Regions from separate parts of the Mediterranea sp. ET5 genome, predicted to be linked through region 2. Evidence: riboswitches for the same ligand, from Rfam matches in the RefSeq annotation. Region 2 holds a riboswitch; the other holds the start of a gene.
What was found. A riboswitch is a leader RNA that binds a small molecule or an ion and turns the genes downstream of it on or off. The one in region 2 is predicted to bind cobalamin.
Positions count from the first base shown of each region.

Region 1: linked by a shared signal. The riboswitch ahead of M3087_RS07120 (TonB-dependent receptor) and the one ahead of M3087_RS10475 (DUF5074 domain-containing protein) in region 2 are both predicted to bind cobalamin.

Region 1 is NZ_JAMBLN010000009.1:60,770-67,477, forward strand. It holds gene M3087_RS07110 (hypothetical protein) at 1-119, shown strand, start outside; gene M3087_RS07115 (OmpA family protein) at 124-1,317, shown strand; cobalamin riboswitch at 1,696-1,903, shown strand; gene M3087_RS07120 (TonB-dependent receptor) at 1,968-3,983, shown strand; gene M3087_RS07125 (YncE family protein) at 4,020-5,174, shown strand; gene M3087_RS07130 (hypothetical protein) at 5,207-6,556, shown strand; gene M3087_RS07135 (DUF5074 domain-containing protein) at 6,620-6,708, shown strand, end outside.
Region 2 is NZ_JAMBLN010000016.1:88,811-95,518, reverse strand. It holds gene M3087_RS10490 (FecCD family ABC transporter permease) at 1-644, opposite strand, end outside; gene M3087_RS10485 (ABC transporter substrate-binding protein) at 752-1,924, opposite strand; gene M3087_RS10480 (TonB-dependent receptor) at 1,930-3,939, opposite strand; gene M3087_RS10475 (DUF5074 domain-containing protein) at 3,939-5,102, opposite strand; cobalamin riboswitch at 5,213-5,423, opposite strand; gene fsa (fructose-6-phosphate aldolase) at 6,393-6,708, opposite strand, start outside.

The DNA of each region.
Region 1 (6,708 bases), on a different contig from region 2:
AGTTCAAGGGGTTCACACAGGGCTACCTCCGCCCGGGGACGGAGGAAGGCACCTATCGTGTCGAGCCCTACCAACCGGCATACACCCTCCCCGAAGTCACTGTAACCTATGAAGAATAACCCTATGAACAGACTACTCATACCTACCCTTTCCGCTGTCCTGACCTTCCTCCTGCTGTGCACCGCCCTCCCTGCCGTGGCACAGCAGGCGGACGGGTGCGACAGCATCTCCCGGCACCGCAAGGCCTGGGAAATCGGCGTCGGCATCCACGGAATGCAACTGACGCGCTTCAACGTCACCGGCTTCAGTCCCGGCAGCAACGGCGGCTACCGCATCGACACGGACAAGCGCGACGTCCTCTTCGGCGGACACCTGTACCTTGCCCGCGAACTGAACTCCCACTTCTTCCTGGACCTGCAGGGCAACGCCGACTTCACCGCAGACCCCGTCCGCGGCGGCAAGGAGAAACGCTGGACCGCCATGGCAGGGATGGGCCTGCAGTGGCGGCTGGGCGAATACTTCCGCTCGCCCTACATCGACCCCTTCCTGCGTGCCGGGGCGAACTACCTGTACAAGAACTTCACCGTCGGCTACAACGGGCTGGAACGCCTCAACGCCGAAGAGATGAAGTGGGACCTCGCCAACGACTTCGACAAGGAGGGCAGCGACCGCCGTCACCTCCTGCCCCTCTCGGTGGGAGCAGGCGTGAACCTCTGGCTCAACGACCGGCTGGGACTCGGGCTGCAGGCTGACTACCTCGTCATGCCCTACCGCCGCGTCGCCAATGCCTGGCAAGGCAACGTGCGCCTGCTGTGGCGCATCGGCGGCAAACGGAAGCGTCCGGCGCCGGAGGTGCGTTATGTCGACCGCATCGTGGAGAAGGTCATCGAGAAGCCCGTCATCGTGGAACGCGTCAAGGAGGTCCCGGCACGTATGGACCTCGGCGAGCTCTTCGCCGGCATCTACTTCGACTTCGACCGTGCCGACATCACACCGGCATCGGCGGCGGTGCTCGACCGCATCGCACGCATCCTGTGTGCCGATACCTCGCGGCGCTACCTCATCACGGGGTGCACCGACGCCCGCGGCTCGCTGGCATACAACGCCGCCCTGTCCGAACGCCGTGCGCGTGCCGTCGTACAGGCACTGACGGAACGCGGCGTCCCGGCACAGATGCTGAAGGCATGCGGCGTCAGCAAGAAGATAGCCCATGCCGCCCCGGAAACGTCCGACCGCGTGCGTGAGGGCGACCGCAAAATCCTCGTCGAACTGATAACCAACGACGAATATTGGGACCACCTTCCAATGGACAATTGACAATGGACCATTGACAATGCGCCGTGCGGTGTTGGACCGCCAGCCGCCAGGCGGTGGATGCAGGGGCGACCGGTCGGGTCGCCCGGTCCACGCCCGTTGGACGGGTCCATCCGTTACCGGAAAACTTTTTTGAAAATGGGACGCGGAGTTTTTTCTCTCCCGTCCATCGGGACGCTTTTGCAAGTCCCTGTGTATCAATACCCATTTTAAGAGCTTCGTACGGACGCGTCCGCAGCGTCGTACGGACGTGTCCGCACGCTCGTGGCGACGTGTCCGTACGACGGTAACGACACGTCCGTACGAACGTATTTATCCGGGCTGGAAAACTCGTTGCAAAAAATCTTCCTTCTTTCTGCTTTGTCCTTCCCGAAAAAGCCCTATCTTTGCCGTCGAATTGGTTCCTGCTGCCCAGGCACACGGGCAGAGGATTAAAAGGGAATCGGGTGAAAGTCCCGAACAGTCCCGCTGCTGTGAAGCTCCATTTCAAACGTCTTGATAATTACTCACTGCCACTGATGCACCGTGCGTCGGGAAGGCTTCAAGACGGGAGTCAGTCAGAAGACCTGCCATCATTCATTCAGCCATCCGGGCTCCGGGGATAGACGGATGTCGCGCTAGAACTTATTCGTACTTTTTAGAACATTTGGACTATGTGTAGGCAGACTACGATGAAACGTGCTGCCGGACGGTTGTGTGTATTTCTCGTGACGGGCACGTGGCTGCTTCCGTCGGCACGGGCACAGAGCCGCCTCGACAGCCTGCAACGGCTCGACGAAGTGGTCATCGAGGCACAGACGCCTGTGAAGGAGGTCATCCCGGCACAGCGGCTGGCCGGCGACGGACTGCAACGCCTGGGTGCGCACAGTGTCGCCGATGCCATCCGCTACTTCTCCGGCGTGCAAATCAAGGACTACGGAGGGGTGGGCGGACTCAAGACCGTGAACATCCGCAGCATGGGGACGAACCATGTGGGCGTGTTCTACGACGGCATCGAGCTGGGCAACGCGCAGAACGGCGTGGTGGACCTGGGACGCTTCTCGCTCGACAACATGGAGGCGGTGACGCTCTACAACGGACAGAAGAGCGCCATCTTCCAGCCCGCCAAGGACTTCAGCTCCGCCGGGAGCATCTACTTGCAGACGCGGACGCCCTTCTTCCGCGAGGGCGAGCGGCAACACCTGAAGGCGACGCTCAAGGGCGGCTCCTTCGGCACCGTCAATCCCGCCCTCGTGTGGGACCGCAAACTCTCCGACCGGCTGAGCACGTCGCTCAGCGGCGAATACCTCTACACCACGGGGCGCTACCGCTTCACCTACCGCGTTGCCGACAGCTATGACACCACGGCGGTGCGGCGCAACGGCGACGTGCAGGCGGTGCGGCTCGAAGGGGGGCTCTTCGGCTCCCTGCCACGGGGCTACTGGCGGACGAAGGCGTACTTCTACCGCTCCGAGCGCGGCTACCCGGGCGCCGTGGTGAAGAACAAGTTCAGCCACGAGGACCGTCAGTGGGACATGAACGCCTTCGCCCAGGGGACCTACAAGCAGGACTTCGCACGCTACAGCCTGCTGCTCAATGCCAAATATGCCTACGACTACCTGCACTACCTCGCCGACCCCAACCGCGACGCGGCACTGATGTACATCAACAACCACTACCACCAGCGGGAGCTGTACCTCTCCGCCGCCCAACGCTATGCCCTGACGGACCGCTGGGACGTCAGCCTCTCGGCGGACTACCAGATGAACGCCCTCAACGCCGACCTGGTGGACTTCGTCTATCCGCGCCGGCACACGGGACTGGTGGCTGCCGCGACCTCGCTCCGCGTGGGACGGGTGGACCTGCAGGCGAGCGTGCTGGGCACGTTCATCACCGAGCGGGTGAAGAGTGGCTCCGCTTCCGCTGAAGACCGCCACGAGTGGACCCCCACTGCCGTGCTGGCATGGCGCCTGACGGACGAGTGGACCGCACGCGCCTTCTACAAGCGCATCTTCCGCATGCCGACCCTCAACGACCTGTACTACACGTTCATCGGCAACGTCAGCCTCAACCCGGAGTTCACCAGCCAGTACAACGTCGGCGCGACCTATGCACGCACGTTCAGCGGCCGTTGGCTGCGCCGCGTGGAGGCACAGGCGGACGTCTACTATAACGAGGTGGAGGACAAGATTGTCGCCATGCCCACGTCGAACTTCTTCCGCTGGACGATGGTCAACCTGGGCAAGGTGGAGATACGCGGCATCGACGTGGCGGCACAGGCCGACTGGCTGCTGCCGGGCGGTGTCTCGCTGACGTCGCGCCTGAACTACACCTTCCAACGCGCACAGGACTTCACCGACCCCGACGACTCCTACTACGGCGGACAGATTCCCTACATCCCGCGCAACAGCGGGTCGGCAACGCTCCAGGCAAACTGGCGGCGCTGGGAGGCGAACTACAGCTTCATCTATACCGGCGAACGCTATTCGTCGCGGGCGAACATCCCGGCGAACTACGTCCTGCCGTGGTACACGAGCGACTTCTCCGTGGCGCGGAACATCCCGCTGCACCGGGGCACGCTGAAGTGCACGCTGGAGGTGAACAACCTCTTCAACCAACAGTACGAGGTGGTGATGAGCTACCCCATGCCGGGCACGAACGTCAAGGCCATCGTGCAGTATGCGTTCTGACCCCGGACGAACTTTACCGAACAGACCGATAGGAACATGAAACAGATAACGACTTACAGCATGTTGCTCCTGCTCTGCCTGCTGGCAGGCTGCCGGGGCGACATTCCCTTCCTCCACAGCGAGGAAGAGCAGCTCCAGCCGGTGCAGCACCGGCACATCCGTGGATTCTTCCTCCTCAACGAGGGCAACATGGGCAGCAACAAGGCGTCGCTCGACTTCTTCGACGCCGGGACCGGCAAGTACCAGCGCAACATCTACCCCACGCGCAACCCGGGGATTGTCAAGGAGCTGGGCGATGTGGGCAACGACATCGCCATCTACGGCAGCAAGCTCTACGCCGTCATCAACTGCTCGCACTACGTCGAGGTGATGGACGTGCACACGGGGCGGCACGTGGGCAGCATCGACGTGCTCAACTGCCGCTACATCGTTTTCCACGACGGCAAGGCGTACATCAGCTCGTATGCCGGCCCCGTGCAGATTGACCCGAACGCCCGTCCGGGCAAGGTTGTCGAGGTGGACACCACGAGCCTGAAAATCACCCGGGAGGTCGTCGTCGGCTACCAGCCCGAGGAGATGGTCATTACCGGCGGGAAGCTCTACGTCGCCAACTCCGGCGGCTACCGCTATCCGAACTACGACACGACCGTGTCCGTGGTGGACCTGCGGACGTTCGCCGTGGACCACACCATCGACGTCGCCATCAACCTGCACAGGATGGCGCTCGACCGCTACGGGCGCATCTACGTCTCGTCGCGCGGCGACTACTACGATGTGAAGGCGGACGTCTATGTGGTCGACACGCAGACCGACCGCGTGACCCGCCGCCTGGACATCCCTGCCAGCGAGATGTGCCTGGTGGGCGACTCGCTCTACATGACCGCCGTGGAGTGGAGCTACGTGACGCAGAGCAACACCGTCTCCTATACCCTCTACGACGTGGGACGGCAGGAGGTGGTGACGCGCAACTTCATCACCGACGGGGCGGACCGGCAAATCAAGATACCCTACGGGGTGGCGGTCGACCCGGAGACGCGCGACGTCTATGTCTGCGACGCCAAGGACTACGTCACCCCCGGCACGCTCTACTGCTTCTCGCCCGCCGGGAAGCTGCGGTGGAAGGTCACCACGGGCGACATCCCGGCACACTTCGCCTTCACCACCGTACCGCTGGAGGACGTCGGGAACTGAATACGGACAAATCACTCAATAACCTGTAAACTATGAATAGAATCTTCAGACCGGCACTGTGGACCGCCGCCCTCTCGGGCGTCCTCCTGACAGTTGCCGTGACCTCCTGTAGCGAGGACGAACCGGCACCCTACGTGCTGCAACAGACGGATGTCACCATCACAGAACCTGAAGGCGGCTTCCACCTTTATGTCGACGAACTGCTGCGCATCGACGTGCAGACGGTCTCGGACTTCGGGCTGACCTATGCCTGGACGCTCAACGGCGAGAGCATCCCCGGCGGCAAGCGACTGGAGTACATGTTCTCCGAAATCGGCGAATACGAACTGGTGCTGACCGTCAGCCAGGGGAATATCAGCTACAGCTACCCGGTCAACGTCAGCGTGTCCCTCGAACGACCCGACAATCCCGATGAACCGGAGACCCCGGGTGACTCCACCCCCAAGACTCCATACATCACCAAGGTGTTCGACTTCCTGCCCGCCGTGGGACAGTTCACCAACACCCTGCCCGAATACGAGGAAGGCGACACACAGAAGACCATGAACGAAAAGGTGCTCCGCAGCATCGGCAACAACCGCAAGGGGATGATTTCGCTTGGCGGCTTTGGCGGCTACGTCGTGGTGGGCTTTGACCACACCATCGAGAACAAGGCAGGGCTGCGCGACTTCCGCGTGCTTGCCAACGCTTTCCAGGCAGCCGCCAACCCGCGCCCCAATGCACCGATCGGCGGCAGCTGCGAGCCGGGTGTCATCATGGTCGCCTACGACAAGAACCACAACGGATACCCCGACGACGACGAATGGTACGAGATTGCCGGAAGCGCCCACGAGGACGTCACCCGGGAACCGTGGTACCAGCTTGCCAGAGACAACAAGAACGACGTGAACCTCTACCGCAACTATGAGATTACCTATTACCGTCCGTCGAAGGAGCCTGCCTCGACTGCCGAGTGGGATACCTACATCCGCTGGGAGGACAATCAGGGACACTCGGGCTACAAGGTGAAGAACCAGTACCACAAGCAACCCTACTTCCCCCTGTGGTATCAGGGCGACAAGCTCACCTTCCGCGGCACCTGTCTTCCGCAGAACGGCATCAACGAAGCCACCGAAGAGACCGTGGGCGGCATGTACTATGTGCTCTACCGCTTCCGCTACGGGTACGCCGACAACGCCCCCAACGGCGACGACGACTCCGCCATCGACATCGACTGGGCAGTGAACAGCTACGGTCAGCGTGTCAAGCTTCCCGGCGTGGACTTCATCAAGATTTATTCGGGCGTGAACCAGGAGAACGGCTGGCTGGGCGAATGCTCCACCGAGGTGCTAGGGGTGGAAGACCTGCACCTGCTGGGCGTCTCCATCGCCTCGGGACATTAACTGGCGGACGGACACACCGTGCGCTCCTGCTGACTGAATCATAAACCATCAAAAGAACATACAATGAAGAAACAATCGAAACTGGCGTGCACACTGCTCATCCTGTGCACAACCTTTGCCTGGACGGGATGTAGCGACGACGACAACCCTAT
Region 2 (6,708 bases):
ACCGCGAGCACGAGGCCCACCGTCACCACGGCAAGCATGACCCAGAGCTTGGTCTCGGTGACCTGACCCAGCGAGCCCATGGACCACAGCGTGAAGAGCTTCAGCTGTTCCGCCGCGCTGAGATACTGCAACACCTGGATGAGTGCCCCCGCAACGTAGCCTATCATCACGCCGAGGATGAGCACCCCCATGATGTTCTTCACCCGTCGGCTGATGAACGCCACGCCCAGCAGGATGGCGGCGGAACCCACCCAGCCGGCGCCTGCCACGCCCACCGACTGCAACCACGGCGCACCCGACAGCCCCAGCAGGGGGATGCCCAGGATGAACAGCGCCACGCCCAGGCTGGCTCCCGAACTGACGCCCAGCAGGTAGGGGTCCGCCAGCGGATTGCGGAAGACGGTCTGCATCTGCAGTCCGCTCACGGAGAGCGACAGCCCGACGAGTACTGCCACCACCCCCCGCACGAGGCGGACCGAACGGACGATGTGTGCCGTCAGCGCGTCGCCGCCACTGCCCGTCAGTGCCGCCCATACGTCGGCAGCGGGGAGGGTGACGTCGCCCGTCATGAGGTCGAGCAGGAACAGCCCGGCGGTGGACAGGACAAGCAGCAGGAAACAGAGTGCGGTTCGTGTCATGGGCATTGGTTCATTGGGCAGGACACACGGTGCGTGCATCCGGCAGGTTCATTCGTTGGAGGACCGGCGGACGGGGACGGTGCGTGGACCGCTCCTGCCGACGGGGTCCGTTGCTAACGGGACGGAGGGGTGTCCGCCCCGGTCGCCGGCACGATGGGCCGGTAATAATACAAGGTGTCGGTGGCGCGCCGCTTCTCGGGGTGCAGGATGCAGATGAGGTCGAGCAGCACGCGCGAAGGCTTGACGACGGACGACTCCCAGAAGTCATTGCCGCCGGCAGCGTTCGTGCGAAGGTTGTTGTTGAAGACGTGCCCCTCGCGCACCGCCTTGGCGGACGCAAACTGCGGGTCCATCGCCTTCAGCTCGTCGAGCGTCTTCACGGAGCTGATGTTCAGCCAGTAGTCCGCCTCATGGAGCAGGCTGTACGCCGTCTCCATGCCGATGCGGGTGTAGCTCCCGGCTGCCCCCTCGCGGAAGATGTATTCGCCCCCCGCGTCGTGGATGAGGCGCGCCATGTAGCTCTCCGGCGAAGGCAGGGTCCAGACGTCGTTCCACGGCGTGTTGAGCATCACCTTCGGACGTTCCTTCACGTCCGCCACCAGCTGGCTGAGGGTCTTGTACTGGGTGTAGAGGATGTCAATCATGACCTGACAGCGCTTCTGGAGCCCGAGGACCTCCGCCAGCACCATCATCCACTCGGCACGTCCGATGGGGTCCTCCTCGACATACTCCCCGATGTACATGTAGGGGATGCCCAGCTCCGTCAGCTTGTCGGTCACTGCCGTCTGCGCGTCGTCCACGCCGTAGAGCAGCACCAGGTCGGGCTTCAGGCCGAGCAGCACCTCGAAGTCCAGCTCCGCCCCCACGTCGCGCACACTGTCGCGCCGGGCGAGCAGCGCCGGACTGTTGATGTAGTCCAGGCCCGAGACACCCACCACGCGGTCCGTCGCCCCGAGGGCGTCCAGCATGCCCACGTAGCTCGACGACATGCAGACGATGCGTCGCGGTCCGGCGGGAATCACGACCCCGTCGAAGTCCTCGGGGGGCTGTTCGCCGCCGCGTGCCACGAAGTACGCCATCGTCACGTCGCGGGCGTTCTGCCACGGGTTCGTCACCTCGATGACGGTGCTCTGCCGGTCCCGGGCGCCCCATATGTGGAAGCCCTTGGCACAGACGTTGTCATAGGCCACGTCCGTGTACACCTGCTTGTAGGAGGGCGGACGGTGGGTGCAGGCTGCCGTCAGCCAGAGGCCGAGGAGCAGCAGGGGGAGGAAATGCGTTCTCATAAGCGTCAAAATTCAAAGAGCAGTGAAACCAGGTAGTTGCGCAACGGCATGGGATAGTATTGCGTCGACTCGTAGTAGGCGTCCGTCACGTTGTCCACCCGCAGCTGCGGGGTGAGCGCCTTGCCGCCGGCGAACGTCCAGCGGTAGCCTGCCAGGAGGTTGTGCACGGTGTAGGCGTCGGTCGAGTAGGACTCGTCCGTGGTCACATAGCGTCGGCCTACGTGGGTCGTCTGCCAGGAGAGGAACGCGCCCCGCCAGTCGAGCGCGAGACGGGCGTTCCACTTGCGGCGCGGCACGTAGGGAATCTGCTTCATGAGCGAGCCGTCGTCCACGTGCTGCTTGGTGCGCGTGCAGGCTTCCGACCAGCTGTAGTTGCCCGAGAGGACGGCGCGCAGGTCGCCTGCACGGAACTCCAGCCGGGTGGATACCTCCACGCCCGTGGAGCGGACGTCGCGCTTGTTCTGCGGGGTCCATATCCACTGGTTGCCGTCCTGCGGCAGCCAGAGTATCCAGTTGTCGATGTACATCAGGTAGCCCGCCACCTCGGCATCGAGCGTCAGCCAGTCGGTCAGCGGACGGTGGAAGCTCAGGGCGGCGTCGTAGGAGAAACCGTCCTCGGGCAGCACGTCCGGGTTCCCTCCGGGACGCCAGTAGAGGTCGTTCATGCTCGGGAAGCGGTAGTTGTAGGAGGCGCTTCCCTTCAGCCTGAGCATCTTGTCCCAGAGACTCACGAGGAAGCCTGCCGAGCCGGTAGACACCGTGCGGTGCCCGTTGCGCTCCAGCATGTACTGCCCGTCGAGGAGCAGCCACGGGAGGGCTTCCCAACGGGCGGACGCCTGCCAGGAGAGCACGTTGCGGTGGGCGGTCAGCGGCGGTTCGGGCACGGGGATGTCGAAGTGCACGCCGTCGATGACGTACTTCGACGAGTCCACGTCGATGTAGCTCTCCGACTTCACGCGGTCGTGGGTATAGGTGAGGGTGGTGTTGAGCACCAGTCCGTCAGCGGGTGCGCAGGAGTAGTCCGCCACCGCCTGCCACGTCTGCGACTGGTTGACGGTGCCCGACGGGTCGAACGAGCCCCGGTCGTACCACTTGTCGTAGTCCTGACGGAAGTAGAGCCACGCCGCCTTGAGGTGCAGCTGGTGTATGCCGCGGCTCCAGTCCAGCCCGGCGTAGGCGCGTCCGTTGAGGTCCTGCTGACGCTCGTGGCTCGTCTGCACCACGCCCAGCGGCTGGGGCAGCATCCGTGTGCCGCCCTGCAACCAGCCGACAGCCGTCAGCCGGGCATAGGGGCTCAGACGGAAGTACGCCTCCTGCATGACGCTCCACTGGGAGTAGTCGGCATCGGCGCGACGCTCGCGGAAGGGGGTGTTGGTGAGGATGCGGTTGATGTACTCGTAGTCGTTCTGCGAACGCTGGTAGTAGGCGCGGGTCTTGAACGAGGAGCGTCCGCGGCTGTGGTTGAGCTGTCCGCCCGCGGTCCAGGTGTCGTAGGAGCCGTACTCGGTGAAGGCACGTCCGCTGAAGCCCTGCCCCCAGTCCGGGTCGGTGAAGAGGTTGACGCTGCCGCCCACGGCGCCCGTGCCGTTCTTGACATGGCTGCTGCCGTAGTAGAGGTCGACGTTGTCGGTGAAGAAGACGGGGATTTGCGAGAAGTCGAACGTGCCCGACATGGGCGGTGTGATGTTGATGCCGTTCCAGTTGACGCGTGTCTGTGCCGCGCTGCCTCCGCGGAAGGAGGCTGTGGCGAGTGCGCCCGTGCCCAGGCTCTTGATGTAGACCGCCGAGTTGTCGGCGAGCAGTTCGGAGAGCGAGCGCGTGCGGTTGGCGAGCAGCAGCTCCGGGTCGATGGTCGTGACACGTGCTCCGGCATTCGCCTCGTTGACGTGCCGGATGCGTCGTGCCACGACCTGGATGGTGTCCAGGCGGTTGTCGTAGACGATGGTGTCGGCGGGGGCAGCCTGTGCGCCGCTCCAGCCGGATACCATCAGTATGCAAAGTCCCCAGTGTCTCATTATTGCTTGTCAGGGAAATAAACTTCGGTCGGATAGACGCCGACCTTTATATCCTTGTGTGCACCGTTGCGGTCGTAGATGCGCACATAACCCTGCTGAGCGCTCCAGTCGATGCAGTCGCCGACACAGACATCACCTGCCGGGCTGACCCCGAAGCCGTACATCATGCCCAGGTCGGGCGTCATGCAGTACAGACGATAGGTTCCCGTCTCGACATCCACCTCGTAGACACCCTGCTCGGCGGAGAAAAGGTCTCCGCCCTCGGTGGCTATCTTCACGGGGAAGTAGAGCTTGTTGTTCGCAATGTCCGTACGGTTATAGCTGGGGACACCGATGAGGTCTCCCGCCTTGGCAGACGTTGCATTCAGTGCCTCGGGAATGTCGATGGTCGACACGACTGCTTCCTTCGCAAGGTCTATCCCGCTGCAACGGATTACCTTCGTGTTGTCATCCGGCTTGTACTCGCCGATGGCCCAGACAATGTTGTTCTTGTCCTTCAGCAGCTTTGCCTTCTCACCGAAGTGGGGGACAGCCAGTGTATTTCCTTCTGCATTCAGCTTGTTGAGGTCGTAGATGACGACCCCCTTGGTCGAGCTACCGGTCGACACTGCCAGCTTGTTTCCGACCGCTGCCATGTAATGACCTGCACCCGAAGTCGGAATATATTCCAGCACTTCACGTCCGCCTTCGGGTGTAGCCTCGCCGTAAGGCTCTACCGTACTGATGCGTACGAATCCTTTCCCGTATCCTGCACTCACCAGAGCTTCCGTGTCCGAAATCGCCACGATGCGTGTCGGGGTGATGTCCGGTGCCAGGATGGTGGCCTTCGACTCAAAGGTCTTGGCATCAACGACCTGAATGATGTGCGAATTGTTTATGGGCACGAAGTAGGCACCGTTGATGAGGGCTATGTCTTGTGCCACATCGCCCAGCGGGCGGTTGTTCACCTGACGGAAGATGTCGGCGTCGACCGTTCCGTCACTGTAAATGGCAGAAATCGAGCCCAGGTTCTTTCCGAACTGGCCCTCATTGACCACGATTGCCTCTACGGTCTTTTCAGACACCTCTTCTTCCGGCAGCACCGGTTTGTCGTCGTCGCTACAAGCTGCGAACAGGACGGCAGCGCATGCGAGAGCATACGCGAATTTTTTAACTAAGAACATGATAGAATGGTTTTTACTTCGCGAAGAAGAGTCGAAAGAACGCGCGACGGCAGTGGGCGCCCGGATGGAAATGCCGACGTATATTCTCCGTTTCCTCCCCCGAAACGTTGAACAAAAGGCGTGTGTCTGGCAGGTCTTCTGACTCGTCCCTTCCACGAAGTCCTTCCCACCCCTTGTGCAGGGACAGTGGACATGATGCGGTGATTCGTGGAAACACTACGGGGACTCACAGCAGTGGGTCTGTCCGGGATTCTCACCCGGTTCCCTTTTCATCCCTCGGGGCAGGACGCTCCGCGGGACACCAGGACGCCGTGTTTCTGATTACTGCTGCAAAGGTAGGCGAAATGCACCGAACAGCCAAGCCGAACAGGAAAATGTTTATGCAATTGACAATTGACAATGGACAATTGACAATTGCCGTTCGGCGTGGGCATGAACCCATCAGGCGGTGAATGTAGGGGCGACCGGTCTGGTCGCCCGGTCCAACGAACAAACACAACCCGTCCAACGAACGAACACAACCCGCCCAACGAACGGACACCCCAATCCAACAGAATCCGTTTATCAAAACGACATCATTTTCCCGATTTTAACATCCTATTTTCCTGATTTGCCGTTTTCAGGTAACGCACATTTTCGCAAAATCGTCCCAATTAGAAAATCGCGCGTTAAATATTTTAAGAGACGTCCGTCAGAACACATCAGAATGAACATATATTCACACAATTATACCGTTTCTAACGCGAAAAAGGCATTCGCCGAACCCATTTTCGCCGTCGAAAGCACCGGTTGTTGGCTTCGTACGGACGTGTCCGCACCACCGTACCGACGTGTCCGCACCGTCGTACGGACGCGTCCGTACGAAAACAGGCACCTGTCCCCATTTTTTAGAGACCGAAGGGGCACGATTTCGGATGTGTGAAATTGCGTCCGTCCGTGTGAAAAGACCGACGGAAGGGAATGAAGGGAGGGAAAAATCAGACAGAAGGAAAGGAAACTGACGGGAACCCCGTCAATGTGTATTTCGCGAATCGCGCGAGAAGGGCCTCCCGGTCATCGACTCGTATTTTGGTGCGAACGAAGGCATTCTCAGACGCTTCGTTTGACATTTTGACAAAATGACACAACCGCCACGTTACATAAACAAAACATTCCGAAAAATGTAGGGCGAACGGTCTGCAAGGCAACCACTAAAAAAGGAAAACGCTACCTTCGCCTCACGGAGAAAGTAGCGTTCAAGGACAAAATAGTCCTTCATACCATAATCTTTACTACTTATAAAAGTCTAGATTAACCGTTCACACGTTTGTAGTCTGCCAGGAAGGTTGCCAGACCGGAGTCTGTCAACGGGTGCTTCAGGAGCCCCTTGATGGCGGACAACGGGCAGGTCACCACGTCGGCGCCGACCTCGGCGCATGCGATGATGTGCTGCGTGTGACGGATGGAGGCTGCCAGCACCTGGGTCTTGAAGCCGTAGGTGCGGTAGATACTGACAATCTGAGCGATGAGCTCTACGCCGTCGCTGCTGATGTCATCGAGACGTCCGACGAAGGGCGAAACGTAGGTGGCGCCTGCCTTTGCGGCGAGCAATGCCTGCCCGGCAGAG